3 regions of the Streptomyces sp. NPDC020875 genome follow, and region 3 is predicted to be linked to each of the others. Evidence: riboswitches for the same ligand, from Rfam matches in the RefSeq annotation. Region 3 holds a riboswitch; each other region holds the start of a gene.

Region 1 (9,661 bases), on a different contig from region 3:
GGGAGGCGATCCGGCTGACCCGCCGGGTCCGGCTGCTGCTGCCCCGCGAGGGCGCCGTCACCGGACTGCTGGCGCTGATGCTGCTCACCGAGGCGCGCGGCCCGGCCCGCAGCGGCCCGGACGGCGAGCTGATCCCGCTGGACGAGCAGGACCGGACGCGCTGGGACCGTACCGCCATCGCCGAGGGCACGGCCCTGGTCGAGGAGGCGCTGGGCCAGGGCCCGGCCGGGGTCTACCAGCTCCAGGCCGCCGTCGCCGCCCTGCACGACGAGGCCGGGCGGCCCGAGGAGACCGACTGGCCGCAGATCCTCGCCCTGTACGACCTGCTGGTCGCGATCGCCCCCGAACCCATGGCCGAGCTGGGGCGGACCGTCGCCGTCGCCCGGGTCCGCGGACCCGAGGCCGGGCTCGCGGAGGCCGACCGGCTGGCGGACCGGCTGCCGGGCCACCACCGGCTCGACGCCGTCCGGGCCCATCTGCTGGAGGAGGCCGGACGGCCGGCCGAGGCCAGGGCGGCGTACGAACGGGCCGCCGAGGCCACCCTCAGCGGGCCGGAGGCCGACTACCTCCGCCGCCGGGCCGCCCGAATCGTCGGCTGATGCCGGGCTTGACCTTTACGTAACGTCAACTTCTACCGTTCAGGTCATGGAGTGGTCGATCCAGGAGGTCGCCCGGCGCGCCGGGACGACCAGCCGCACCCTGCGGCACTACGCGGACATCGGACTGCTGGAGCCCCGCCGGATCGGGTCGAACGGCTACCGCTACTACGGCCCGGACGAGCTGATCAGCCTCCAGCGGATCCTGCTCCTGCGCGAGCTGGGGCTCGGGCTGCCCGCGATCGCCGGGGTCCTGGCGGGGCAGCGCGATCCGGCCGCCGCGCTCCGGGCCCATCTGGAGCTGCTGGAGCTGGAGCGGGACCGGCTCGCCCGCCGGATCGCCTCGGTGCGGACGACTCTGCTGAAGACCGAACGAGGGGAAGAAGTGATGGCCGAGGACGTGCTCGACGGCTTCGACGACAAGCGGTACGAGAAGGAGGTCACCGAACGCTGGGGCGCCGACGCCTGGCGCGACGGCCGGCGGTGGTGGTCGGCGCTCGGCGAGGACGAGCGGCGGGCCCGGCTGCTGGAGCACGAGACGATCGCCCGGCACTACGGGCGGGCCCGGCGGGAGGGCGCGGAGCCCGGCGACGAGCGGGCGCAGGAGATCACCGGGCGGATGTACGCCTGGCAGTCGGCGGTCCGGCCCCCGTCGAGGAGCCACTTCGCCGGGCTCGGCGAGATGTTCGCGACGGACCCGAGGTTCGGGAAGAACTACGACAAGTACGGGGAGGGGACGGCCGTCTTCGTCCGGGACGCGATGCGGATCTACGCGGACCGGAATCTCACCGACTGAGGCGGGCGCGGGGACCGGGGGGCCTGGGGCCCGGGGCCCAGGCCCCGGGGCCCGGGGAGGCTTGGGGGACCGGCGGGATCCACGGCGCCGGAGCGCCGATCCCGCCGGTCCGGGGCGGGATCGGCGGGATTTTTGAAACCGATGGGGCCGCGGGGGCGGAAATGGTCGTCGGCGGTGCTCCGGATGGCGTAGAGTTGGGTTCACCGACGCGGGGTGGAGCAGCTCGGTAGCTCGCTGGGCTCATAACCCAGAGGTCGCAGGTTCAAATCCTGTCCCCGCTACTGAAGACACGGCCCGGTGTTCCGTAACAGGAACACCGGGCCGTTGTCGTACCCGGCCGCACCGCCCCGGGGTTCCGTACGCCGTCCCGTACGCCGTTCCGCGCGCCGTCCCCCGTCCGGCCCTCCGCGGGTCGCCCTCCGCCCGTCCCGCCGGGACGCTGAGGGGGGAGGAGAACATCCGTGGCGGAGGAAGAACAACCGAACCTGTCCGGTGGCGCCCGGCGACTCGCCCGGATGCTGCCGTCGCTGATGATCATCGCGGGTGTGGTCTTCGACCTCGCGACCCCGTCGAAGTTCACCGCGGCCCCGATGTTCACGGCCGCCCCGCTGCTCGCCGCGCCCTTCTTCTCCTTCTCCGTCACCCTGGCGACCGGGATCTTCGCCGTACTGACCGAGCTGATCCTCGACTTCTACAACAGCCTGCTCGACGAGACCCAGGCGTATACCGAGCTGACCACCGTGATCACCGTCTCGGCGCTGGCCCTCTTCATCAACCGGGTCATCACCCGGAGCCAGGAGCAGCTCGCCTCCGCCCGGGTGATCGCCGAGACCGCGCAGCGCGCCGTGCTGCCCACCCCCGCCGAGGAGATCGGCGGGCTGCGGGTCGCCGCCCGGTACGAGGCAGCCCTCGCCGACGCCTTCATCGGCGGCGACCTCTTCGCCGTCCAGGAGACCCGGCACGGGGTGCGGCTGGTGGTGGGCGACGTCCGGGGCAAGGGCCTGGGCGCGGTGGAGGCCGTGGCCGTGCTGATCGGCGCCTTCCGCGAGGCGGCCGAACGGGAGCCGACGCTGGAGGAGGTCGCCGACCGGCTGGAACAGGCCCTGGTCCGGGAGGGGCTGCGCAGGGGCGGCGACACCGAGGAGAACACGGCCCACTTCGAGGGCTTCGCGACCGCCGTGATCGCGGAGATCCCCTACGGGGCCGGGATCGTACGGCTGCTCAACCGGGGGCACCCCGATCCGCTGCTGCTGCGGGGCGACGGCCGGGCCCGGTTCCTGCCGCCGGACGACGCGGCCCTGCCACTGGGCATGCGGGAGCTGGGGGAGTGGCCGGGGCGGACCGAGACGCATCCGATGCCGGACGGCTCGACCCTGCTGCTCTACACCGACGGACTCTCCGAGGCGCGGAACCCGGCGGGGGCCTTCTACGACCCTGGGGAGCGGCTCGGGGGCCGGGTGTTCCCGGGGCCGGGCGAGCTGCTGGACGCGCTCGTCGACGACGTACGGCGGCACACGGGCGGCGGATCCACGGACGACATGGCGCTGCTCGCGGTCACCGGGACCCCGGCCGCCGCCGGCGCGGCTCCCGACCCCGCGGACGACGACCGGCCTCCGGGGCGCGGCGGCTGACCAACGGTGAGCCCGGTAGCCGGATCGCGGAGGGCGGCGAACGGCGTGCGGAGGGCGGTGGCCGGATCCCGTACGGCGGCTTCCGGCCCGGTGGCCGAAGCCCGGCGAACGGTCCGTCCGGCGCCGGAACAGACGGCGCTCCGGGCTCTTGGATAAAGACTTGACCAACCCTTCGCCGGGCCTCGGTGCCTATGTGCCATTGCACGGCCCGTTTTTCTACCGAGAGTAATTGAGTCGTCGCTCTGCATATATCGATTGACGGTCCATCAGCGGCCGTGGGCGTGCCGACGGGGCGTCAGGTGCCCGTTTCGCGAGTCGGCTCGCCCGATTTGGCGAGCTTCTGTCCCGGTTGATCCACCGGGTGGGTTTAACGATCATCAGGAACAGCTTGGAAAACATTCCCGGTGTCTATTAACGTTCGATAACGCAGCGCGGTCGTCCCAGCCGCCGTCAGGGCGGCTCCGTGCTCACGCGCCGAATCCCGTAAGGGAACCGGGGAACCACTTCTTGGGGTGAATCGGGTGCCTCCGCAGCCTGCGGAGTCACGCGTAGGAGACCTTCCTGCTCCGAACCCGTCAGCTAACCCGGTAGGCGAGAAGGAAGGAAAGGAGTACGCCTCAGTGGCGTCCAACACCCCTGCCCCGCAAGCCCCCGCCGGGCCCGGGTATTCCCACTCCGGCTTCCGTGAGGACGGCGGTCCCGAGCGTTCCACCGACGAGTGGAACCCCAGCGCCGAGACGATCGGCGCCAGCCGCGGCAAGCACCGCGTACTGCGGCAGCAGCGCCGGGCCTTCGCCCGCAGCTCCACCGTCCTCGGTGTCGGTGTCATCGCCGCCGTCGGCGCGGGCGGCATCGCCACCGCGCAGGACAAGGCCCCGATCACCATCTCCCTGCCCGACGGGCTCGGCGGCGACGACGAGGGCCCCGCCCCGGTCGGCCTCGCCACCATGGGAGCCCCCGGTGCCCAGGCAGAGGAGGCCGACGCGGCCGCCGGTGACGCCCTGCGCTCCCGGATCCTCCAGCAGGCCGAGCAGCAGCAGGCCACCGCCGACGCGGAGCGCCGCGCCGCCGCCGAGAAGGCCGCCGCCGAACAGGCCGCCGAGGACGCGAAGCAGGCCGCCACCGACGCCAAGAAGAAGGCGGACGAGGCGAAGAAGAAGGCCGCCGAGGAAGCCAAGAAGAAGGCGGAGGCCGAGCGGCTCGCCAAGCTGGCGAAGAGCTACTCCGCTCCCACCTCCAACTACCGGATCACCTCGACCTACGGCCAGTCCGGCTCGATGTGGTCCTCCGGCCAGCACACCGGTGTCGACTTCGCCGCCTCGGCGGGCACCCCGACCAAGGCCGTCGGCGCGGGCACCATCAAGTCCGCCGGCATGGCGGGCGCGTACGGCCTGCAGACCATCCTGGAGCTGAACGACGGCACCGAGGTGATGTACGCCCACCAGTCGTCGATCACCGTCAGCGTCGGCCAGAAGGTCGCCGCGGGCGACATGATCGGCCGGGTCGGCGCCACCGGCAATGTCACCGGCGACCACCTCCACATGGAGGTCAGGACGCCCGGCGGCTCGGTGATCGACCCCCTGGCCTGGCTGCGCAGCAAGGGCGTGCCCGTCTAGGCACACCCCCGCGGCCTCGCGACTTCTCGTGGACCACCGGCAGTTCCGACGCATCACCCCCCGACGTCGGAGCTGCCGGTTCCGCATGTCCGGGGCCGGTTTCGGGCCGGCTGCCGTACGGCTCGCATTGGGCTGCTGCGGGACGCCGTACGAGTCACATGAGTCGTACTAGTCAGACGCGATACGGGTTGTACCCCTCGTAGTCGCGGTACGGCGGCGGCACCCGCACCGCGCCCGCCGCCCGGGCGCCGTAGGTGAGCGCCGGTCCGGCCACCGCCTTCCGGTTCCACATGTGGTGCAGCAACTCCTGCTCCCGCGCCACGAAGTCGGGGTCGGCGGCCCCGCGCGACGCCCGGTCGCGCAGAAAGGCCAGTGACGTCGCGAACCGTACGTACTCCGACACCGCGTGCGCGGCGGTCGGCCCCCCGGCCCGGCGGGCGAAGGACCGGGCCTCGGACCTGGCCCGCATCGAGGACAGCGCGGCGGGTTCGGCGGGCGCCAGCCAGCCCGCCGCGGCATACGGCGGCAGCGCGACCGAGATCGTCCGCAGCTCCCGCTGCCGGGACCAGATCGTCAGCCAGGTCAGCAGCGCGAAGGCCGGGACCATGAACATCCCGTAGACCAGGTAGAAGCCGAACGGGCCGAGGTAGGACGCCGAACCGTTCCAGAGCGCGTGCATCGCCATCGACAGCAGCAGCCCCAGCACGGGCAGGGCGAACCGGCGCAGCCGCTGCCGTCGCGCGGCCATCGCCGCGAAGCCCAGCCCGAGACCGGCGAGCACGGTGAAGAGGGGATGCGCGAACGGCGACATGACGACCCGTACGAAGAACGTCGCCGCCGCCGACGCGATACCCGAGCCGCCCGCCGACTGCTCCTCGTCGAAGGCTGTGCCGAGATAGAGGATGTTCTCGGTGAAGGCGAAACCGGTCGCGGTGAAACCGGCGAACACCACACCGTCGACCAGACCGGTGAAGTGCCGCCGCCGGAAGAAGAAGAGCAGGAAGAGCGCGGCGGCCTTGGCGGTCTCCTCGACCACCGGGGCGACCAGGGTCGCGCCCAGATTGTCGGCGCTCGTCGGATCCGCGGTGGCGGTGGCGATCCACTGGATCGCGAAGGTGTTGGCCAGGATCGAGACCAGTGCCGCGCCGAACGCGCCCCAGGCGAAGGCGAAGGCGAGGTTCCGCCAGGGCCGGGGCTCGACCCGGCCCAGCCAGCGGAAGGCCGTCAGCAGGAGCGGTACGGGCAGGGTGGCGAGACCGAGGCCGACCAGGAAGCCCTGGGAACCGGTCTGCTCCCGGACTATCGCCAGGATCACCAGCGCGCACAGGGCCAGCAGCAGGATCAGGATCCCGGCCCGGATCGCCTTGCTGCGCCAGATCCGGGCGACCCGCGGCTTGTAGCGCCAGCGGGAGCGCTCCGGCATGGCGTCGAAGACCGGCCGGGCGTCGTACGCGGGCACGGCGGGTCCGCCGGGGCCCATCGGACCGGTGGCGCCGGTGGTGCTGGTATCGCTGGTGGTGCTGGATGTGCCGACGGGCCCGGTGGTGTCGGTGATACCGGTGGTGTCGGTGGCGGGATTCGGCCGGTGGTGGGGGTGGGACCGGGGCGGGATGGGCGCGCCGTCCGGTGGTACGGGCCGGGGCCCGCGCACCCCGGTGCGTTCCGGATCGGGTGGGTGCGCCCCGGCCTCAAGGGGCGAGGGACGCGGTACGGGACGGGATGCGGACGGCTCGGACACCCGTCGACATTAACGATCCCCGGTGACAACCGGCGACGGGGCGGTGTGATCCCTGGCCGGTTCACGCGATATGCCACCGCGAATCGCCCCGGTCGCGGCCTTTTGAAGGGCCTCGGCGCCGGACACCTCCGCTCGTACTCCTCCGCCCGGACCGGTCCCGGTCCATGCCGGGTGCCGCTGCCGCAGGGGACGATCCGGGTCCGGGGCGCTCGGGTCCGTACCGCCGGGGCGTGCGGTCAGACCCGGCGGAAGAGGAGGTCCCGGACGACGTGGCCCTTGTCCAGCCCCTGTCCCTCGAACCGGGTACGGGGCCGGAAGCCGGGCCTCGGCGCGAAGCCGCCGTCCTCGGCGGTGTTCTCGAAATCGGGGTGCGCGGAGAGCACCTCCAGCATCTGTTCCGCGTACGGCTCCCAGTCCGTCGCGCAGTGCAGTACGGCCCCGGGCTTCAGGACCCGCGCGGCCAGCGTCAGGAACTCGGGCTGGATCAGCCGCCGCTTGTGGTGCCGCTTCTTCGGCCACGGGTCGGGGAAGTACACCCGCATCCCGTCGAGCGCGGCGGGCGCCAGCTGCTCCCGCAGCAGGATGATCGCGTCACCGTTGGCCACCCGGACGTTGGTCAGCCCGTTCCGCTCGGCGAGACCGAGGAGATTGCCCTGCCCGGGGGTGTGGACGTCCACGGCCAGGATGCCGGTCCCGGGGTCGGCGGCGGCCATCCGCGCGGTCGCCTCGCCCATCCCGAAGCCGATCTCCAGGACGACGGGCAGCCCGTCGAACATCGCGCCGAGATCGAGTACCTCCCGGCCGTCGATGTCGAGGCCCCAGACCGGCCAGAGCCGGCGCAGCGCGTCGCCCTGCCCGGTGGTCACCCGGCTCCGCCGGGGCTGGAAGCTCCGGATCCGGCGCTCGTGGTGCGATCCGGCGGGATCGGCGGCGGGGCCGCCCGGGAACCTCGGCTCGTCACGGCGCCGCCGCGCCCCGGCCCCGGCGGAACCGTCCGTCGCGGTCGGCGCGGCCTCCGCGGACGAAGGGGTGTGCTCGGCGTCCGAGGGCTCGGCGGGTGTGAGCCGCTCGGGGCCTTCGGGGGTCTCGGGGGTGTGGGGGCGCGATGTCGACACAATGAGCCAATTCTACGGCGCCCCGCCCACCCCCCGGCCCGCCTGCCCACGGCCCGGCCCGCCCGCCGCGCCCCGGCGGAGCGCGAGCGGTGCGGCTACAGCATCGCCCTGACCCGGCGGGCCACCTCGCGGCCGATCGGGAGGGACGCCGTCGCCGCCGGGGACGGCGCGTTCACCACATGGACCGCCTGACGGCTCTCCCGGATCAGGAAATCGTCGACGAGCGTGCCGTCCCTGAGGACCGCCTGGGCACGGACGCCCGCGTCGGTCCGGCGCAGGACGTCGGAGGTGACCGCCGGGAGCAGCCTGCGGACCTCCGCCGTGAACGCCTCCTTCGACATCGAGCGGCGCAGCTCCCCCGCCCCGTACCGCCAGTGGCGGCGGGCGAGCCGCCGGCTACCGGGCCAGGTCAGGGTGGCCGCCAGCTCGGCCGGACGGATCACGCCCCAGTCGTAGCCCTCGCGGGCGAGCGCCGGGACCGCGTTCGGCCCGACATGGACGGAGCCGTCGATCCCCCGGGTCAGATGGACCCCCAGGAAGGGGAACGCCGGGTCCGGTACGGGATAGACCAGCCCCCTGACCAGGGACGGATCCATGAGTTCGTAGTACTCCCCGCGGAAGGGGACGATCCGCGCCCCCGGGTCGTCGCCGGTGAGCCGGGCCACCGTGTCGCTCCGCAGCCCGGCACAGTTGACCAGTACATGGGCCCGCAGCACCGTCCCGGCGGCCGTGCGGACCGCGGCACCCCAGGGGCGGCGGTCCACCGCGACGACCTCCTCGCCGCAGCGCACCTCGGCCCCGGCCGCGACCGCCAGGTCCGCGAGCTTCCGCGCCACGGCGCCGAAGTCGCACACCCCCGTCGTCCCGACACGGATCGCGGCCACCCCGCGGACCCCGGGTTCGTACTCCGTGATCTGCGCGGGGCCCAGCTCCCGGACCGGTATCCCGTTCTCCCGGCCGCGCTGGACCAGGGCGTGCAGCCGGGGCAGCTCGTCGCGACGGGTGGCCACGATCAGCTTGCCCGTCACCCGGTGGGGCAGATCGTGTTCGGCGCAGAACTTGACCATCTCGGCCGCTCCCGAGACCGCGTACCGCGCCTTGAGGGAGCCGGGCCGGTAGTAGATCCCGCTGTGGATCACCCCGCTGTTGCGGCCCGTCTGATGGCGGGCCGGAGCCGGTTCCCGCTCCAGCACCACCACCCGGGTCCCGGGGGCCGAGCGGGTCAGCGCGTACGCCGTCGAGAGGCCGACGATGCCGCCGCCGACGACCAGCACATCGCAGTCGAAGCCGTGCACGGTCCGCCGCCCGGTGCCCGTCATCGCTCCACCTCCGCCCGCTCCGCTCCGCCCGATCGTCCCGGCCGCCTCACTTGCCCCGCTCGTCGTGCCCGTGCGGGCCCCGTCGCTTCCGCCGTCCGCCCCGCTCGCCGCTCTCGCCCCGTTCTCTCCGCTCTCTCCGTTCGTCCCGTGCTGTCCGCGCTCCTCGCCGCCACGGCTCAGGCCACCGCCTCTCCGGCGGCTGTCCCCGGCCGCCGTACGTCCCACCCCGATACTGCACCCCGCCACTGACAACGTCGTCGCCACCGCGACCGGAACTCGTGCCTCCGGGCGCGGACCGAGTGGTCTCGCACGGACCGCAGGACCGGAGGACCGGTGGCCGGAGGACCGGCGGACGCGTGCGTCCGGTGCGCCCTACGCCGGTGCCATCAGCAGCGGCCGGGCCCTCTCCCGTAGCTCCGCCACCCGGGGCTCGTCCCCGTACGGCTCCAGCTTGTGCAGCAGGTCCCGGACGTACTCCGTGGTCCGTACGGAGGAGATCCGGCCCGCGACCTCCACCGCCCGGACGCCCGCCGCGCAGGCCGCGTCCAGATTGCCCGACTCCAGCTCGGCGAAGGCGCCGACCACCAGCCGCAGCCCGTGCGACCGGACGAACTCGTCCGTCGGCTGGGAGAGCGCCTTCTCGGTGAACCGCCGCACCTGCCGGGGGAGCCGGAGGTCGCGGTACGCCTCGGCGGCGTCCGCCGCGAACCGGTCATAGGTATAGAAGCCCAGCCAGGAGGGGTCGGGGTCGCCGTCGCGGGACCGTTCCAGCCAGCTCTCGGCGGCCTTCAGGGCCGCGCCCGCCGCCGCCGCGTCGTTCGCCTTGGCGTGCGCCCGCGCCTCCACGAGC
Region 2 (9,231 bases), on a different contig from region 3:
TCGTCGGCCGGCCGGACGTTCCGCCGGACCCGCTCCCGCTCCATGGAGGTACTGACGGCCCGGGCCGTCGGATCCGACTCCTGGAGGAAGTCGGCGCCGATGGACGAGAGCGTCTTCGTTCTCCGCCAGTAGATCCAGTGGCGAGCCTCCATCCACAGCAGCACCCGGTCCGCGAGCAGGGCGGCCGAGCCCGCGGCGGCCAGTCCGCCGGTCGTCCACAGCACGGTGGTCAGCACATCCGCCCAACGGACGGGCCCCGTACCGGGGTTCCCCGTTCCGCCGTCCGGACGGGAACGGTCAGCCGGGCGTCCCCGGCTCCCCGCCGGGAGCGGCGCCCCGGCCCTCCGGGCCCGGAGCCGGGAACGGACGCCGGGCCACCCCCAGCACACACGCGGACGTCGGCAGCCGCTCGCCGCCCTCGGGCACCGTCAGCCGGCGGTACGCGCCCAGGTCGAACCCCGCCTCGTCCAGCGCCGCCAGGGTGTCCCGCGAGGTGTGGCAACCTCCGAAGAGCCGGGGCCACACCGTCGCGTCCAGGGCCCGCTGCACCCGGACCATCCCCCGGGACGAGGCCGGTCCGTGCTCGAAGAACCTCAGCTCACCGCCGGGCCGCAGGACCCGGTGCAGCTCCGCGAGGGCGCGCGGGACGCTCCGTACGGAGCAGAGCACCAGCGACACCACGGCGGCGTCGAACGCCTCCGACTTCACCGGCAGCGCCTCCGCCGTCCCCGGCACCACGTCGACCGGTACACCGGCCCGCCGCGCCGCCTCCAGCGCCAGCCCCCGCAGGACCGGCTCCGGCTCGATCGCCACGACCTCCGAGACGGCCCGCGGGTAGTGCGCGAAGTTCAGACCGTTGCCCGCACCGATCTCGATCACCCGGCCGGAGAGCCCGGCGAGCAGTTCACGACGGTGGTCCACGATCCCGGCCCGGGTGTCGAGCCGGGTACTGAGGCGGGCGTAGAACCGGGAGAAGACGGGGTGGTGCACGCCGTCCCGGGACGGCGCGGACGTTCGGCGCACGGTCATCGCGGGCCTCCTCGGCGGGCGGGCGCGTCAGCCCCCATTCTCCTCCGGTTCCGGTACGGGACACCACCACGGGTCGCCCCGCGCCGGTTCGGGGCGCCGGGTCACGGCCCGGCGCCGCCCGGGCCGGGTCGTCGAAATCGCGCCCGGCCCGTGGCGCCCGGCACGCGCGTTCTCCCCCGTAGCCCTTCGGGCACGGTGAGGTCCTCCCGGGGCGGAGCCCAGAGGGCGTGCCCCCCCGGCGTTGTCGGGATGTCCCGAGTACGTCCCGTACGAGGGAAACCGCCCCCCCTGGCTCCGCCGGGGGACCCCACCGCCATCGCGACCGTACGCACCGGACGCCGCGGGCCCCGCCCTTCGGGCGGACGGCGCCATTTCGACGACACGGCCTACGGACCGGAACCGCCGCGGGACCCGCCCCTGGGCGGCCGGGGCCGCCGCCCTGCGGCCTATTCCGCGGCCGTGAAGGCCACGTCGAGGCCCGCGGTGAAGGCCGCCGCGTCCCACACCCCGCCCAGTTCCGGGGCCAGCCACCGGGCCGCGCGGTCCCGGAACACCTCGGGCGGGAGCGTGCCCGCCCCCTCGGGCACCGCGCCCAGCAGCGGCGCGTCCGCGACCACGGGGAGATCGGTCAGATTGCACCGTGCCGCCAGATCGGGGTCGTCCGGCCAGCTGCCCACGACGACCCCCAGCGGCTCGACCCCGCGGGCCCGCAGCGCCTCCGCCGTGAGCGCGACACCGTTGAGGGTGCCGAGCCCGGCGGGTGCCACGATCAGTACCGGCGCGGCCAGCAGTACGGCGACGTCTGCCAGGGTGCCGCCGTCCGGGTCGAACCGGACGAGCAGCCCGCCCGCGCCCTCCACGAGTACCAGTTCGTGTTCGACCGCCGCCTTCGCGACCGCGTCCGCGGCGTCCCGGGGCCGTACGGCCACCGCTCCCGCCCGCCGGGCGGCTGTCGCCGGAGCCAGCGGCTCCGGATAGCGCGCCAGTTCGACGCCGCGCACCGGGCCCGCCAGCCGCGCCACCTCGGCCACATCACCGGGCTCACCGGGCCCGACTCCGGTCTGGGCCGGTTTCACCACCGCCACGCTCCGCCCGCGCGCCCGCGCGAGCGCCGCGATCGCGGCCGTGACCACGGTCTTCCCGATCTCGGTGCCCGTCCCGGAGACCACCACGACCGCCGGGTCCGTACCGTTCCGCATCGCGCCCCTCATCCCGCCGTCGCCGCCGCCACGACCGCCTCGCACAGGGTGCCGAGGTCCTCGTCGTCCATCACGAACGGCGGCATCACATAGACCAGATCGTTGAACGGCCGCAGCCAGACACCGGCGCGCACCGCCGCCGCCGTGGCCGCCGCCATGTCCACCGGGTGGTCGAGCTGGACCACCCCGATCGCGCCGAGTACCCGGACGTCGGCCACCCCCGGCAGCTCCGCCGCGGGTGCCAGCCCCTCCCGCAGCGCGCCCTCGATCCGCTTGACCTCGAACGCCCAGTCCTGGTCCAGCAGCAGCCCGATCGAGGCGTACGCGATCGACGCCGCCAGCGGGTTGGCCATGAACGTGGGGCCGTGCGCCAGGACCGGGAACTCGCCCCGGGAGATCCCGTCGGCGATCCGCGGCGTGCAGAGCGTCGCCGCCATCGAGACGTAGCCGCCGGTCAGCGCCTTGCCCAGACACATCACATCGGGACAGACCCCGGCGTGCTCCGCCGCGAACAGGGTGCCCGTACGGCCGAATCCGGTCGCTATCTCGTCGAAGACCAGCAGGACGCCGTGCTCGTCGCACGCCTCCCGCAGTACCCGCAGATAGGCCGGGGAGTGGAACCGCATGCCGCCCGCGTTCTGCACCACCGGCTCCACGACGACCGCGGCCACCTCGTCGGCGTGCTCGGCCACCATCTCCCGCAGATGGTCCGCGTACGACGCGTCGTAGTCGTCGAAACCGGACGGCGGCGCGTCGGCGAACAACTGCTCGGGCAGCACCCCGGACCAGAGCCGGTGCATCCCGCCGCCGGGGTCGCAGACCGACATCGGCTGCCAGGTGTCGCCGTGATAGCCGCCGCGCCAGGTCAGCAGCCGCCGCTTCGCGGGCCGCCCGGCCGAACGCCAGTACTGGAGGCACATCTTCACCGCGACCTCGACGGAGACCGATCCCGAGTCGCTGAGAAAGACATGGCGCAGCGGCTCGGGGGTGATCTCCACCAGCCGGGTCGCGAGCCGAACGGCGGGCTCGTGGGTGAGCCCGCCGAACATCACATGGCTCATCCGGTCCAGCTGGCCGCGCGCGGCCTCGTTGAGGACGGGGTGGTTGTAGCCGTGCAGCGCCGACCACCAGGACGCCATGCCGTCGATCAGCTCACGGCGGCCGTGTACGGGCTCCGCGAGCCGCAGCCGTACGCCGGACGCGGAGGAGACGACGAGCGGGTCGGTCCGGCCGGGCATCGGGGCGTACGGATGCCAGACATGGGCCCGGTCGAGCGCCAGCAGTTCCGGGACCGGCAGCTCAGGCATTGGGGGCCACCTCGGTGCCCGCGCCCCGGCGGCGTACCGCCACCAGATCGGGGCGCGGCCGTGATCCGGCGCCGGGCGCGTCCGCCTCCGTACCGTCTCCGGCACCCCCGGCATCCCCGGCCCGCTCGGTGCCTCCGGTGTCCGCGGTCACGTCGGCTTCGGCGGACGGGCCGCAGACCGAGCCGCATCCGGCCGCCCCGCCGCAGCCACCGGCCGCCTCGCCGGTAGCGGCGGCGTCGGCCCCGGACGGCGCATGGGCGTGGGACCCGCCGCAGCCCCCGGCGGCGGCCCGGTGCGGCGGCAGTGTCGTCGTCCCGGCGCCCTCCACCTCGAACCCCGCGTCGGCGATCATCTCCAGATCGGCCCGGCCCGCCTGCCCCTCACTCGTCAAGTAGTCGCCGAGGAAGACGGAGTTGGCGAGATGGAGCGCGAGCGGCTGAAGGGTGCGCAGATGGATCTCCCGGCCCGCGGCGAGCCGTACCTCCACATCGGGGCAGACGAACCGGACCATCGCCAGGATCCGCAGACAGCGCTGCGGCGACAGATGCCACTCCTTCGCCAGCGGGGTGCCCTCGAAGGGGATCAGGAAGTTCACCGGAACGGAGTCCGGATCCAGCTCCCGCAGGGCGAAGACCACATCGACCAGGTCCTCGTCCGTCTCACCCATCCCGGCGATCAGCCCGGAGCAGGGCGAGAGCCCGGCCGTCCGCGCCCGCCCGACGGTCTCCACCCGGTCCGCGTAGGTGTGGGTGGTGGTGATGTCCGCGTAGGTCGCCTCGGAGGTGTTCAGATTGTGGTTGTACGCGTCGGCGCCAGCCGCCCGCAGCCGCTCCGCCTGCCCGTCGGAGAGCAGCCCGAGACAGGCGCAGACCTCGACGTCCTCGTTCCGTTCCTTGATCGTCTCGATGGTGCGGGAGACCCGCTCCACATCGCGGTCGGTCGGACCCCGGCCGCTCGCCACCAGACAGACCCGCTTGGCGCCGCCCGCGACCCCGGCGGCGGCCGCTTCGGACGCCTCCTCCGGCTTGAGCCAGGTGTACTTGAGGATGCCCGCGGTCGACCCCAGCCGCTGCGAGCAGTACGAGCAGTCCTCGGGACAGAGCCCCGACTTCAGATTGACGAGATAGTTGAGTTTCACCCGCCGCCCGAACCACTGGCGGCGCACCCGGCCCGCCGCGGCCACCACATCGAGTACGTCGTCGTCGGAGGTCGCCAGAACCGCCAGCGCCTCGTCCCGGGTCGGCGGCTCGCGCCGCAGCCCCTTCTCCACCAGCCTGTCGAGAAGCTCCATGGCGCCGATCCTGGCGTACCGGACTCCCCCCGGGAAAGTCGGAATCTCACAACAGACCGCCGACGAAGTGTGTGTATGACCACATGTGGAGCCGGGGCGCACCCGGTTAGCCTCTGTGAGCTGCCTACAAAACGAACTGGTCGACGGCGGACGCCGGAGCGGCGCCCGCGCGGCGGCCACGACCGCCCGGCGGCGGAACCCACGGGAACGAGCGGGGGAGCGCGACAGATGCCCGATGACCCCTTCGGCTGGCTCGACGACGAGTCCGCGCGCCGGGAGCGCGCCGGGCTGGTCCGCGCGCTCCGGCCGCGCACCGCCGACCCGGAGACGCTCGATCTCGCGGGCAACGACTATCTGGGCCTCACCCGGCACCCCGAGGTGGTGGCCGCCGCCGCTGCCGCCGCGCACCGCTGGGGCGCGGGCGCCACCGGCTCGCGGCTGGTCACCGGAAGCACCACCGCGCACGCCGCCCTGGAACGCGAACTCGCCGCGTTCTGCGGCTTCGAGGCCGCCCTCGTACTGGCCTCCGGCTACGCCGCCAATCTGGCCGCCGTCACGGCGCTCGGCGGACCGGGGTCCCTGATCGTCTCGGACGCCGCCAACCACGCCTCGATCGTCGACGGCTGCCGGCTCGCCAGGGCCGAGACCGAGATCGCCGCCCACGGCGACCCCGCGGCCGTACGGAAGATCCTCGACGCCCGCCCCCGGTACCGGGCGCTGGTCGTCACGGACGCGGTCTTCTCAGTCGACGGCGACGCGGCACCGCTGGCCGAACTCGCCGCGATCACCGCCGAACGCGGTGCGGCGCTCCTGGTGGACGACGCGCACGGGCTCGGCGTCCTCGGGCCCGGCGGGCGCGGTACGCCGTACGCCGCCGGGATCGCCGGAAACCCGGGCGTGGTGGCGACCGTGACCCTCTCCAAGTCCCTCGGCAGCCAGGGCGGCGCGGTACTCGGCCCGGCCCGGGTCATCGCCCATCTGGTCAACACCGCGCGGACGTTCATCTTCGACACCGGACTCGCCCCGGCGGCCGTGGGCGCGGCCCGGGCGTCGCTGCGGCTGCTGGCACGGGAACCGGGCCGCGCCGACCGGGTCCGCGCGGTCGCCGCCGAACTGTACGCCCGGCTCACCGGGGCGGGGCTGACCGCCGCGCGCCCCGACGCGGCGGTGGTGTCGGTACGGGCACCCTCGCCCGAGGCCGCCGTCCGCTGGGCCGCCGACTGCCGGACGGCGGGGCTCCAGGTGGGGTGCTTCCGGCCCCCGTCGGTTCCGGACGGGGTCTCCCGGCTCCGGCTGACCGCCCGGGCCGATCTCACGGACGAGCAGATCGCCGCGGCGGTCGCCACCGTGATCGGCACCGCGCCGCCCGAGGCCCTGCCTCCGGGCCGGACACCCGTCCGCCCGGCTCCGGAGCGCTGAACGGCGCACCGAGGCCGGACATTTGCGTATGGGTATGGCTAAAAACGGTCTTGCGTGGCAGAGTTCACCGCTTCGGGCGACAGTTGTCCACAGATCTTGGCGGATCGTGCCTGCGGCGGCAGGATGAGGGCAGTCCGACGCTCGGTGCCCCGCCGAAGCCGTCCGAGCGGCCCCGCCCCGGGCCGCCGGGAGCCGGGAGACCGGGACGTCGGAGGCGCGGCCGAGGCACGGCCGCGGCTGGGAAGGGACGGCGTCGCCATGGCGGATCTGCTGGAGAGTTCGATCACTCTGCCGAGCGACCCCGGGTCGGTGTCCGTGGCGCGCGGACATGTCACCGAAGTCGTCGCCGAGTGGGGGCTGCCGCCCGGTGGGGACATGGCCGACACCATCCGGCTGATCGTCTCCGAACTGACGACCAACGCCGTCCAGCACACCTTCGGCCAGTCGCCCACCTTCACCGTCGATCTGCTGCTGGAGCGCGACGAGGAGCTGAGGATCGGGGTGACGGACAGCCATCCCCGCCGGCCGCAGCGGCTGCCCGCCGCGGTCCGGCAGGACAACGGGCGGGGGATGGTCATCGTCCGCAGCCTCACCGCGCACAGCGGCGGCCGGCTGACGGTCACACCGACGCCGGACGGCGGCAAGACCGTCTGGGTCGCCCTGCCGTGGGCCCCGACGGCCCGGGACGGCGCCGACCGGAACCAGAGCCGGAACCAGGGCCGGGACCGGGGCCGCGGGCCCGGTGAGCCGTAGGCACCGGCGCTCCGCCGCCCGGGCGGCGCCGGGGCACCCAGGACGCGCGGCGGCCCCGGAGGAGGATCCCCCCCCCGGGGCCACTACGCGGCTCAGCTCCGCCGGAGCGTCACTTGACGCGCCCGTACGACACGCTCTTGGTCCAGATCTTGTCCAGCTTCACCCAGGAACCCCGCTTGGGCGAGTGCCAGATCTTCCCCTTCCCGGCATATATCCCGACGTGGTAGACCCCGCCGCTGCCGTGGAAGAAGACCAGGTCTCCGGCCTGGCGCGACTTCACCGAGATCTTGCGGGTCTTGTTGTACTGCTGCTGCGCGGTCCGCGGGAGCTTCTTCCCTGCCTGCTTGTACGAGTAGACCGTCAGCCCCGAGCAGTCGAAGCGGGACGGGCCCGCCGCGCCGTACTTGTACGGTGCCCCCTTCTTGGACGCGGCGACCTTCAGAGCCTTGCCCGCGTGCGCCGTGGCGGCGGCCTGCGCCTCCGGCGTACCGCCCGGTACGACCATCGAGGCACCGAGCGCCGCGATCGTCAGGGCGGACACGGTGCCCGCCCGGCCGAGCAGGGACGGGACGTTCATCTGCGCACTCATGCGCAACCCTTCGTCAGCCGCCTGTGAAGGATGACCTGTCGGGTTCGGGCGGACGAAGGTGCCCGGCCGCTGGCGCGGCTTCACCCCTAGGGACTTCCGGATCGATCGCTCCGGCCGTCCCGTACTGCCTGGGTCCTCCACTCCTGCCGAATGCACTTCTGTCGACCAGTCATCCGGGACAGCGGCAGGACTCGGCGTCCGCCCGGACCGCCCCGCCGAGGTGACGGGGGCTTGTCGTCCCACGGATCTTGACCCATCAAGTGCCGGATTTCGAAGCCAAAACGGCGATATGTGAGTTTCGCCACGAATGCGCCGTTCGTATGAATCGGGCCGGCGCGGCGCGCCTCCGTGGACACCCGAAGGGTCGCTCACCAGGCCGGGGATAGGACTTTCCGTTAGCGGGATCGTCGGCCCGGCGCAACTCGACCGTAGTCGTTACCCGCGGTTCGACTCCACCGATCGAGGGAGGAGTTATCCCACTCGAACGGCGGTTGACGGACGGCCGACGGGGCGTCAGTGCGACGGCGACTTCGGGATCGTGACCCGGAATGTCCGCCTTTCGCCGTCGAGTACGCGCAAAGCCTGCGCGAGAGTCGCGGTATGCAGCTCGCTCTCGCCCCGGCGATGCATCAGCGTCAGGGCGTCCCGGAGCTCGATCGCCCGCGCCACCAGCGCCTGAGCGGCCCGCAGGGCGCCGTACGTATGTTCCGAACGGGCCGGATTGATCCGGCCCACCAGATCGGCGACGGCGAGATAGGCATCGAGCAACTCCCCCTCGGCACGGGTGAGCGCGGGCAGCGGCGGAAGCTCGGGACGGGGTACGGCAGGGGTCATCGCGAGCCGCCGGGCCCAGAGCTCTTCCGGCTGCCGATCACCTGGTCCACCAGGCCGTACTCCTTCGCGCCCGCCGCGTCCAGGAAGAGATCGCGCTCCAGATCGGCCGCCACCCCCCGCTCCGTCCGGCCGGTGTGCCGGGCCAGCACCTCCGTCGCCACGGCCCGTTGGCGCAGCAACTCCCGCGCCTCGATCTCCAGATCGGACGGCATCCCCCGCATCGGCTCGTCGAGGGCGGGCTGCCGGAGCACGATCCGCGCCCCCGGCAGCGCCATCCGCTTCCCCGGCGCCCCGGCCGCGAGCAACAGGGCTGCCGCCGCGGCGACCTGGCCGATACAGGTCGTCTCCACATCGCAGGTGATCACCTGCATCGTGTCGTAGACCGCCAGCGCCGCACTGAGCGAGCCGCCGGGGGAGTTGAGGTAGAGGGCGATGTCCCGGTCCGGGTCGGCGTGTTCGAGATGGAGGAACTGGGCGATCGCGTCATTGGCCGCCGTGTCGTCCACCGGGGTGCCGATGAAGATGATCCGCTCCTCCAGCAGCTTGCTGTACGGATCCATGGTCCGGACGCCCCGACTGGTCCGCTCGGTGAGCTGGGGAAGGACATAGCGGGCGGCGGGACGGCTGGTCATGGCGTACCTCGTTCCTCGGGGCCTGTCGTCTGTAAAAAATGTACAGGACGTACAGTTCGTCAGGAGGTGTCGACCGGGAATCCCCGAACGAATCCCCTGGTCGGAGCGGAGATTTCGCCCTCGGCGAGCGGCGGCGGCCGACCCGGTTCGCGTACGGCCCCGGCGGGGGGGGGGGGGG
Region 3 (9,661 bases):
CTTCGAGCCCCGGGTGCGGGAGCTGACCGACCGGCTGATCGACGGGTTCGCGGAGCGGGGGAGCGCCGATCTGATCCATGAGTTCGCCTTTCCGCTCCCTATTTACGCGATCTGCGATCTGCTGGGGGTGCCCGCCGAGGATCAGGACGATCTGCGGGACTGGGCGGGGATGATGATCCGTCACGGCGGCGGGCCGCGCGGCGGGGTGGCGCGGGCGGTGAAGCGGATCCGGGGCTATCTGGCGGAGCTGATCCACCGCAAGCGGGAGAATCTGGGCGCGGAGGACGCGGACGATCTGATCTCGGGGCTGATCCGGGCCAGCGACCACGGTGAGCACCTCACCGAGAACGAGGTCGTCGCGATGTGTTTCGTACTTCTCTTCGCGGGGTTCGAGACGACCATCAATCTGGTGGGCAACGGCCTTTACGCCCTGATGTGCCATCCGGAGCAGCGGGCCCGGCTCCAGGAGTCGCTGGCGGCGGGTGAGACGGCGCTGCTGGAGACGGGGATCGAGGAGCTGCTGCGGTACGACGGCCCGGTGGAGATGGCGACCTGGCGGTACGCCACCGAGGAGCTGACGATCGGGGGCGTACGGGTGGCCGAGGGCGACCCGGTTCTGGTGGTGCTGGCGGCGGCGGACCGGGACCCGGAGCGGTTCGACGGGCCGGATGTTCTGGATCTGGCGCGGCGTGACAATCAGCACCTCGGATACGGGCACGGCATCCATTACTGTCTCGGCGCGCCGCTCGCCCGGCTGGAGGGCAGGACCGCGATCGCGACGCTTCTGACGCGCCTTCCCGACCTGCGACTGGCGGTGGATCATGGCGATTTGCGGTGGCGCGGCGGCCTGATCATGCGTGGACTGCGCACCCTTCCGGTGGAGTTCGATCCGGTTGTTACTGACGGACCATCAAGAATGTGATGTTCGCGTGATCTCCGCTGCATCGACTTGTGACAGACGTTCGAGTGCGGCTACGTTCACCCCCGTTCCAGCCCTCAGCGGAAAGGCTCAGCGCATGCTCTCCGGGAATGGTCGACATCGCCGTCCTCGACAGGCCCCGGCCCTGGTCGTCGCAGCGGGGGTGACGGGGTCCGCGATCGCGATCCCGCTCCTCGGCGCGACCTCGGCGTCCGCCGCGGACTCCGCGGTCTGGGACAGGGTCGCGGAGTGCGAGAGCGCCGGGCAGTGGAGCGCCAATACGGGCAACGGCTACTACGGCGGTCTTCAGTTCTCCCAGGAGACCTGGGACGCCTTCGGCGGTGCGCAGTTCGCCGACCGGCCCGATCTGGCGAGCCGCTCCCAGCAGATAGCCGTGGCCGAGAAGGTGCTCGCGGCCCAGGGCGTCAAGGCGTGGCCGTCGTGCGGGTCCAACGCCGGGCTCGGGGCGGGTGCCTCGACCGGCGTCGACCCGGGCGCCGATCCGGTGCCGAGCGGCCCGGCGGCGAAGCGCGCCGCGGACGCGGCCAAGGAGACCGCCCCGGCCGAGCCGCGTGACGCGGGCGGCCGGGACACCGGTGCGGCGACGCCCGGGGCGGACGCGGGCCAGAAGAAGGAGACGCCCGGCAAGTCCGCCGAGGCGCCCGGGACCGGCAAGCACCGCGGTACGCCCGCGACGGAGCCGGGCACGGCGGGCGGCGGCGCCCCGAAGGCCGGTGCCGGAGGTGCCGACGCGGGTACGGACGCCGGTGCGGGAGCCCGTACCGACGCGACCGCCCCGGACGCCGCCGTGGACGCCATCGACCCGTCCCGGATGTCCGGCCCCGACCGGACGTCCCGCGGCGACACCCCGGGCCGGGCCGACGCCCGGAACCAGGGCGACCCGGGAAGCGCGGGCGGATCCGGTGCCACGGACCCCGCGAACGGGACCACCGCGAAGGACAGTAAGGACACCGCGGGCGAAACCGCCCCGGCGTCCGGTACTTACACGGTGCGCACCGGCGACAATCTCTGGGCCATCGCGGAGGCGAAGGACGTCCCCGGCGGCTGGCCGGCGCTCTACGAGGCCAACCAGAAGGTGGTCGGTGCTGATCCCGACCTCATCCTGCCTGGCCAGAGCCTTGATCTTCAGCCGAAGTAGCGTGCGCCCCGGCGAAATTGACGTAGTGATTCGTCATTAAATGTCCGGTTTCGCGTAAGTGAGACATGAGTCTCTTTGCCCAGGTCGTCGTCCCGGCCCTTCCGGAATTGCCGATTCCGCGCGTCACCTGCGGAAACGCAAGTTACCGGAGGGGCGGGATGGGTGATTTGCCCATGATGTTCCGTCTTTGAAGAACCGGGACGGCTGTGGCTACGGTCTGGACCGCTCGCCAAAGCGGGCACCACTGACCGTCACGCCGAATCCTGCCGTCGGTCGGGGGGAACAGTCGTCGCGACAGCGCCGAAGGCAGGAGCGGGGGACCCAGGTTTGTGCCGGTCCCGTCCGCCGTCCGCGAGGACGGCGGACCCCGGCTAGGGGTGAAGCCGTACGACCCGAGGGTCGTCCGGCCGGGCAACTCACTGCGCTCGAACCCGACAGCTCACCTCGTAGGCGTCGGTGAGGAGATCCGCCATGCTGTTCGCCACCAAGGGCAAGCACCGCCGTCCGTCCAAGGCCGCCAAGTTCGCCGCCTTCGCCGGGATCACCGGTGCCGCCATCGCCGCCCCGCTGATGGGCGCCACCTCCGCCTCCGCCGCCACCGCCGCCGAGTGGGACAAGGTCGCCCAGTGCGAGTCCGGCGGCAACTGGTCCATCAACACCGGCAACGGCTACTACGGCGGACTCCAGTTCTCCCCGTCGACGTGGGCCGCCTTCGGTGGCACCAAGTACGCGTCCAACGCGCACCTGGCCTCCAAGGCCCAGCAGATCGAGATCGCCGAGAAGGTCCTCGCGGGCCAGGGCAAGGGCGCCTGGCCGAGCTGTGGTGTCGGCCTCTCCAACGCCCCGTACGGCGGCGGCGCGGCCGAGCAGGCCCCCGCCCAGCCGAAGCAGGAGCAGCCCAAGAAGCAGGCCGCGCCCAAGGCCGCGCCGAAGGAGCAGAAGCGGGCCGAGGCCCCGACCACCCGCTCCGAGCGCGCCGAGGCCCCGGCCCAGAAGCAGGCGCCGAAGAAGTCCCAGGGTCCCGCCAAGGGCTTCCTGAAGGGCGACGGCACCTACGAGGTCAAGGCCGGCGACACGCTGAGCAAGATCGCCGAGGCCGAGCAGGTCACGGGCGGCTGGCAGAAGCTCTTCGAGCTGAACGAGGACATCGTCGACGACGCCGACGTGATCTTCCCGGGCCAGCTGCTCCACCTGAGCTGACCCCCGACGGGCCCCGGGCCGCCGCCGTCCCCGCGGCGGCCCACCCCCCACGGGTCCGTCCCCCCGGCCGTCCTCGCGCCGGGTCCTATCACGGCCCCGGCCCGGAGACGGCCACCGCCCCGGGCCGGCGCGACTCCCCCGTACGCGCCGGTCCGGGGTTCCCCGTATCGCCCCCGGATCACCCCCGCGCCGAACCCGCCCCACGGCCCCGTACGGCCCCGCCGCCGATGCCTCCGTACACCCGTCTGAGCGGGCGAGAGCGCAGGTGAGAGCCGTTACCGGCGGGTAGTGGCGCGGCCTTCGCCGGTCACCGCGATTCTTCGTACTCTTTTTCGTCCCAGGGGGCGGGCACCGGCGGGACGGCGCCCCCCGTCCGGTTAGGCTCGTGACCGCAAGGGCCGAAACAAACCCGCATCCCACGCGTCACATCCCAGAAGGAGATGCTCGTGCCGTCCATCGACGTCGTCGTAGCCCGGGAAATCCTCGACTCCCGGGGCAACCCCACGGTCGAGGTCGAGGTGGGCCTCGACGACGGCAGCACCGGCCGTGCTGCCGTGCCCTCCGGTGCCTCCACGGGCGCCTTCGAGGCCATTGAGCTCCGCGACGGGGACCCCAACCGCTACCTGGGCAAGGGTGTCGAGAAGGCCGTTCTGGCCGTCATCGAGCAGATCGGCCCCGAGCTGGTCGGCTACGACGCCACCGAGCAGCGCCTGATCGACCAGGCCATGTTCGACCTGGACGCCACCGACAACAAGGGCTCCCTCGGCGCCAACGCCATCCTCGGTGTCTCCCTCGCCGTGGCGCACGCCGCCTCCGAGGCGTCGGACCTGCCGCTCTTCCGCTACCTCGGCGGCCCGAACGCGCACCTGCTGCCCGTCCCGATGATGAACATCCTCAACGGCGGATCCCACGCGGACTCCAATGTCGACATCCAGGAGTTCATGATCGCGCCGATCGGCGCCGAGTCCTTCTCCGAGGCCCTGCGCTGGGGCACCGAGGTCTACCACACCCTCAAGAAGGTGCTGAAGGGCCGCGGCCTCTCCACCGGCCTCGGCGACGAGGGCGGCTTCGCGCCGAACCTCGGCTCCAACCGCGAGGCGCTCGACCTCATCCTGGAAGCCATCAAGGAGGCCGGTTACACCCCCGGCCGCGACATCGCGCTGGCCCTGGACGTCGCCGCCTCCGAGTTCTACAAGGACGGCGTCTACGAGTTCGAGGGCAAGTCCCGGACCGCCGCCGAGATGACCGAGTACTACGCCGAGCTGGTCGAGGCGTACCCGCTGGTCTCCATCGAGGACCCGCTGTTCGAGGACGACTGGGACGGCTGGAACACCATCACCGCGAAGCTCGGCACCAAGGTGCAGCTCGTCGGCGACGACCTGTTCGTCACCAACCCCGAGCGGCTGGCCCGCGGCATCGAGGAGAACTCGGCCAACGCCCTGCTGGTCAAGGTCAACCAGATCGGGTCCCTCACCGAGACCCTGGACGCGGTCGAGCTGGCCCAGCGCAACGGCTTCAAGTGCATGATGTCGCACCGCTCCGGCGAGACCGAGGACGTCACCATCGCCGACCTGGCCGTCGCCACCAACTGCGGCCAGATCAAGACCGGCGCCCCGGCCCGCTCCGAGCGCGTCGCCAAGTACAACCAGCTCCTCCGGATCGAGGAGATCCTGGACGACGCGGCCGTCTACGCGGGCCGCAGCGCGTTCCCCCGCTTCAAGGGCTGACACCCGGGAGGCCGATGCCGACAGTCGACGGCCGACGCCTCCCGAGGGCTGACCGGCACCCCGGCAAGCCCCGTCGTGCGCCACGTCCCCGGCCGCGGTCCCGTACCGTGTCCGGGGACGTACGCGTGTCGGCACCGAGCAGGGGAGGCGGACGGAATGGCCCGGAAGAGCGCCCGGACCGGCGGTGACCGGTTCTCCACCGCGACCAGGCTGCGGCTGCTCGGGGAGCAGACCGCCGCCCGGGTCTACCGCTCCCAGCACAAGCGGCAGGCCCGCCGCTCCCGGCTCACCGGCCGGGCCGCCTTCCTCGCCCTGATCGTCTGCTCCCTCGTGGTCGCCCTCGCCTACCCGATGCGGCAGTACGTCTCCCAGCGCGGCGAGATCTCCGAACAGCGGGACCGGCGCGCCGAGGCCGAACAGCAGGTCGAACGGCTGCGCGACGAGAAGGCCCGGCTGCGGGACGATATGTACATCCGCCGGCTGGCCCGGGAGCACCTGCACTACGTGGAGCCCGGCGAGACCGGCTACACCATGATCGACCCCGAGGCGGCCGAGCGGCGCCGCACCGACCAGGGCTCGGGCGACCGGCCCTGGTACTCCAACGTCTGGGAGGGCGTCGACACCGCGGACCGCGAGTGACACGCCCCGTACGACCCCTCCCCGCGCAGTACCCGTACGCACCATCCGGACCCAAGGCAGGCATGGAAACCCCTCCTCCCACCACCGAGCACACCGCCCCCACGGACGCGGACATCGCGGCCTTCGAGGAGCAGCTCGGACGGCCGCCGCGCGGGCTGCGCGCGATCGCCCACCGCTGTCCCTGCGGACTGCCGGACGTGGTCGAGACCGCGCCCCGGCTGCCCGACGGCACCCCCTTCCCCACGCTCTACTACCTGACCTGCCCGCGCGCCGCCTCCGCGATCGGCACGCTGGAGGCGAACGGCGTGATGAAGGAGATGTCGGAGCGGCTGGCGGCCGACCCCGAGCTGGCCGCCGCCTACCGGGCCGCGCACGAGGACTACATCGCCCGCCGCGACGCCATCGAGGAGCTGAAGAACTTCCCCAGCGCCGGTGGCATGCCGGACCGGGTGAAGTGCCTGCACGTCCTGGTCGGCCACTCGCTGGCCGCCGGGCCCGGGGTCAACCCGCTCGGCGACGAGACGATCGCGATGCTGCCCGAGTGGTGGCGCAAGGGCCCGTGCGTGACGCCGTGCGGCGGCCCGGCCGAGCCCGCGGAGGCCGGGGCGTGACCCGGGTCGCCGCCGTCGACTGCGGTACGAACTCCATCCGCCTCCTCGTCGCCGACCTGGACCCGGCGACCGGCGCGATGACGGAACTGGACCGGCGGATGACCATCGTCCGGCTCGGCCAGGGCGTGGACAAGACCGGCAGGCTCGCCCCCGAGGCGCTGGAGCGCACCTTCGCCGCCTGCCGCGAGTACGCCGCCGTGATCGCGGAGCACGGCGCGGAACGGGTCCGCTTCGTCGCCACCTCCGCCTCCCGCGACGCCGAGAACCGGGCCGACTTCGTCGCGGGCGTCCTCGGCATCCTCGGAGTCGAACCCGAGGTCGTCACCGGCGACCAGGAGGCCGAGTTCTCCTTCACCGGCGCCACCCGCGAACTGCCGGGCCACGAGGAGCGGCTGGTCGTCGACATCGGCGGCGGCTCCACCGAGTTCGTCGTCGGCCGCGCCCATGTGGAGGCCGCCCGCTCCGTCGACATCGGCTGCGTCCGGCTCACCGAGCGCCACATCCGCACCGACCCGCCCGCCGAACCCGAACTGGCCGCCGTCCGTGCCGATATCGAATCGGCCCTCGACCTCGCCGAGAAGACCGTCCCCCTCCGCCGGGCCGAGACCCTGGTGGGCCTGGCGGGCTCGGTGACCACGGTCGCGGCGATCGCCCTCGGCCTGGACCGCTACGACTGGTCGGCGATCCACCACGCCCGGATCCCGTACGCCACGGTCGAATCGATCACCCACCGCCTGGCCGGGGCCACCCACGACGAACGCGCCGCGATCCCGGTCATGCACCCCGGCCGGGTCGACGTGATCGTCGCGGGCGCCCTCGTCCTTCTCGCGATCATGAACCGCGCGGGGGCGCGGGAGGTCGTGGTGAGCGAGCACGACATCCTGGACGGGATCGCCTACAAAGTGGCAGAAGAGATTGAGGCGGAGCGGTCGAGGGGCTGACCTGCGATAACGCCACGATGCCCCCGCCGATGGTCTCGGCGGGGGCATTATTCGTGCTCCGTCAGGGTGCGGCCGGGGTGCCGGATCTGACGTCGGTGAGGTAGCGCTGATAGAGCGGCCCGGCGACGTGGGCGGCACGGGCCTGGGTGGGTGCCGCCTGCTCGATCTGGTGGTGCGCGGCGGCCTTCAGGTGTGCCGCCCAGGCGAGGACGTGCTGTTGTGCCGTACGGCCGCACTCGTCGGGCTCGCCGGGGAGGCAGAGCGGCAGCGACCCGCCGGTGATCTTGTGGGCGGCGTGCCGGATGTACCCGGCGATGAGAGCCCACTCGGCGTCGGTCCGCTGGACGGCGTGCTCGCTGCCGTGGGTCTCCCACGGTCCGAAGTCGTCGCCGTGGTCGTCCATACGCGTGCTCCTGCGGTTGTGGTTACGCGGGTGCGGCGATGGTAGCGGGCCCCGTTGCGGCGCCGTCGGCCACCGCAGGATCGCAGTGCGCGACCGAGGGGACGCATGGCTGGCACGGGCCGCACATCGGGAGGAACTGCGGGGGCGTGCACGACTGGGCGCCTTCGCCGTGGACGGCCGCGATGTCGGCCGTCACCCGGGCCATCCGCTCGCCGCCCCAGATGTCCGCGAGACGCTGCTCGCGGACGTTGCCGAGGGTGAGGAACCGGCCGAGGACGCAGGGCCATACGGTCCCGTCCGGCCCGATGGCGCACTTCTCGTGGGCGCAGTGCCCGCACAGATCGGCGACGGTGGGCGCAGCGCCGCGGCTGCCCCGGCCGAACGCGCGGGTCCGGTCGGCGCCCACCTCCTCCACGCCGAGGGCGGCCAGGTCCTCGACGGCCTCGGCGGCGCGCTGGCCGTCCCGGACGGTGACGACTCCGCCCCGGACCGGGATGCCGAGGTCGAGCGCGCGGGTGATGTTCGCGCGGGTGCGGCGATGGGATCCCCGGAGCCGAGTCACTGCGTCGTGGTCCTCGGCGGTGTCGGAGTAGTACGACGTAGCGAGCGTGACGCCGTACTTCGTGAAGGTCTCCCACAGCTGGTCGCGGATGTGGGTGAGGTTCGAGAACACCTCGATGCCGAGGCCCGCCGCGTGCGCGTGCCGGATCAGCTCGGGGAGGTGCGGGTACAGCGTCGGCTCTCCGCCGATGAACTGGACGTCGGCGCATCCGAGGGCGGGGAGCTGGTCGATGACGCGTGTCCAGTCCGCCACGGTCATCGTGCCGTGCGTCCCCTGCGGGGACGAGTCCGCGTAGCAGTGGTCACAGAACTCGTTGCACAGGCCGGTGACCTCCAGCCACGCGAACCGTAACTTCGTTGCAGCAGTCATCCGAGTCTCCTTGCTGGTGCTGGAGTGGAACGGCCGGGCCGTCGAGGCGGCCGGGCCGGGTGGGCCCGCCCCCGCCGGGACACGCGTCCACCGGCGGGGGCGGGGATCAGAGCGCCGTCCGGGGCTTGAGGCCGAGGTGTCGCCGGACCGGCTCGTAGATGTCGGGCACGACGCGGTCGATGAATTGGGTGGGGACCCAAGCCACGTCGGCGACCTCACGGGGCGAGGCGGGCGACGCGGTACCCGAGACGATCTCGCAGGCGATGTAGACGAGGGACCGGCCCGTCAGGGGATGGGGCCGAGTGCCGATGAGCGCGATCGGCTTCACCGTCAGCCCGGTTTCCTCCTCGGCCTCGCGGGCGGCGGCTCGGGCGGGGGTCTCCGACGGTCGGACCTTGCCGCCCGGAAACACCCACGGAGGGGCGTCGTCCCCGGCCGGGGCGCGGCGTTCCACGAAGAGAACCGCGCCGTCGCCGTTGGTGATGACGGCCAGGGCGACGGGACTGTCGCCGTCGGCGCGCGGGAGGGCGGAGCCCGGGGGCGGCGACGGCGTCACGTCATCCACCCGGCCGCGGCCTGCCGGTACTCCAGCCACAGCATCAGGCCGACGTAGAGGCCCGTTACGGCGAGGACTCCCACCGCGATGACGGCCCGCTCGGTCCAGGTCATCGGTCGCCCCCGGTCAGCTTCAGGATCTGGTGGGCGAGCGGGATGGCCCGCTCCGGCGGGATGGCGGCGCCGGTCGCCTCGACGATCCGGCCGTCACGCCGGAGCCACAGCGGGACCCAGACCGCGCCGTCGACGGGGCGGCGGATCGCCGTCCCGGCCAGGGTGAGGGAGTACGGGCGGGACAGGTCGGACGGGTCGGAGGGACTGACCATGAGGGTCCTCTCGTCGGCGGGGTGCGATCGCGCCGAGGCTCAACCCGTGGCGGGGAGCGGCGGCGCAGGGACACCCTTCCGCCGCGCCGGACGGGCCGGGAGAGAAACGCGGGCGGGGCCTGTGCCCATGGGGGACCACCTGTTACCACCTGTTCCCATACCGACCCCGAACGCGTGGCGCGGCCTCGGGCAGGGTGGGCATCATGACCGGGTGAGCATCGACGGTCACCACTTGCATCCGCTCAGTTAC

What was found. A riboswitch is a leader RNA that binds a small molecule or an ion and turns the genes downstream of it on or off. The one in region 3 is predicted to bind cyclic di-AMP.
Region 1: another riboswitch for cyclic di-AMP. It lies ahead of AB0G74_RS31045 (M23 family metallopeptidase); the one in region 3 lies ahead of AB0G74_RS04375 (transglycosylase family protein).
Region 2: another riboswitch for cyclic di-AMP. It lies ahead of AB0G74_RS21115 (C40 family peptidase); the one in region 3 lies ahead of AB0G74_RS04375 (transglycosylase family protein).

What each region holds. Positions count from the first base shown of each region.
Region 1 is NZ_JBFADP010000075.1:19,274-28,934, reverse strand. It holds gene AB0G74_RS31065 (DUF6596 domain-containing protein) at 1-599, shown strand, start outside; gene AB0G74_RS31060 (MerR family transcriptional regulator) at 646-1,392, shown strand; tRNA gene AB0G74_RS31055 (tRNA-Met) at 1,600-1,673, shown strand; gene AB0G74_RS31050 (PP2C family protein-serine/threonine phosphatase) at 1,854-3,023, shown strand; cyclic di-AMP (ydaO/yuaA leader) riboswitch at 3,486-3,632, shown strand; gene AB0G74_RS31045 (M23 family metallopeptidase) at 3,644-4,639, shown strand; gene AB0G74_RS31040 (PrsW family intramembrane metalloprotease) at 4,812-6,119, opposite strand; gene trmB (tRNA (guanosine(46)-N7)-methyltransferase TrmB) at 6,614-7,492, opposite strand; gene lhgO (L-2-hydroxyglutarate oxidase) at 7,588-8,811, opposite strand; gene AB0G74_RS31025 (sporulation protein) at 9,184-9,661, opposite strand, start outside.
Region 2 is NZ_JBFADP010000036.1:44-9,274, reverse strand. It holds gene AB0G74_RS21150 (hypothetical protein) at 1-236, opposite strand, end outside; gene AB0G74_RS21145 (class I SAM-dependent methyltransferase) at 298-1,029, opposite strand; gene bioD (dethiobiotin synthase) at 1,476-2,228, opposite strand; gene AB0G74_RS21135 (adenosylmethionine--8-amino-7-oxononanoate transaminase) at 2,237-3,535, opposite strand; gene bioB (biotin synthase BioB) at 3,528-4,826, opposite strand; gene AB0G74_RS21125 (8-amino-7-oxononanoate synthase) at 5,055-6,245, shown strand; gene AB0G74_RS21120 (ATP-binding protein) at 6,504-6,998, shown strand; gene AB0G74_RS21115 (C40 family peptidase) at 7,108-7,587, opposite strand; cyclic di-AMP (ydaO/yuaA leader) riboswitch at 7,591-7,752, opposite strand; gene AB0G74_RS21110 (hypothetical protein) at 8,101-8,421, opposite strand; gene AB0G74_RS21105 (ATP-dependent Clp protease proteolytic subunit) at 8,418-9,053, opposite strand.
Region 3 is NZ_JBFADP010000005.1:44,943-54,603, forward strand. It holds gene AB0G74_RS04365 (cytochrome P450) at 1-922, shown strand, start outside; gene AB0G74_RS04370 (transglycosylase family protein) at 1,083-2,078, shown strand; cyclic di-AMP (ydaO/yuaA leader) riboswitch at 2,367-2,546, shown strand; gene AB0G74_RS04375 (transglycosylase family protein) at 2,550-3,278, shown strand; gene eno (phosphopyruvate hydratase) at 3,725-5,005, shown strand; gene AB0G74_RS04385 (septum formation initiator family protein) at 5,162-5,644, shown strand; gene AB0G74_RS04390 (DUF501 domain-containing protein) at 5,707-6,255, shown strand; gene AB0G74_RS04395 (Ppx/GppA phosphatase family protein) at 6,252-7,196, shown strand; gene AB0G74_RS04400 (hypothetical protein) at 7,258-7,599, opposite strand; gene AB0G74_RS04405 (radical SAM protein) at 7,622-8,530, opposite strand; gene AB0G74_RS04410 (NUDIX hydrolase) at 8,637-9,086, opposite strand; gene AB0G74_RS04415 (hypothetical protein) at 9,196-9,411, opposite strand; gene AB0G74_RS04420 (transcriptional regulator) at 9,623-9,661, shown strand, end outside.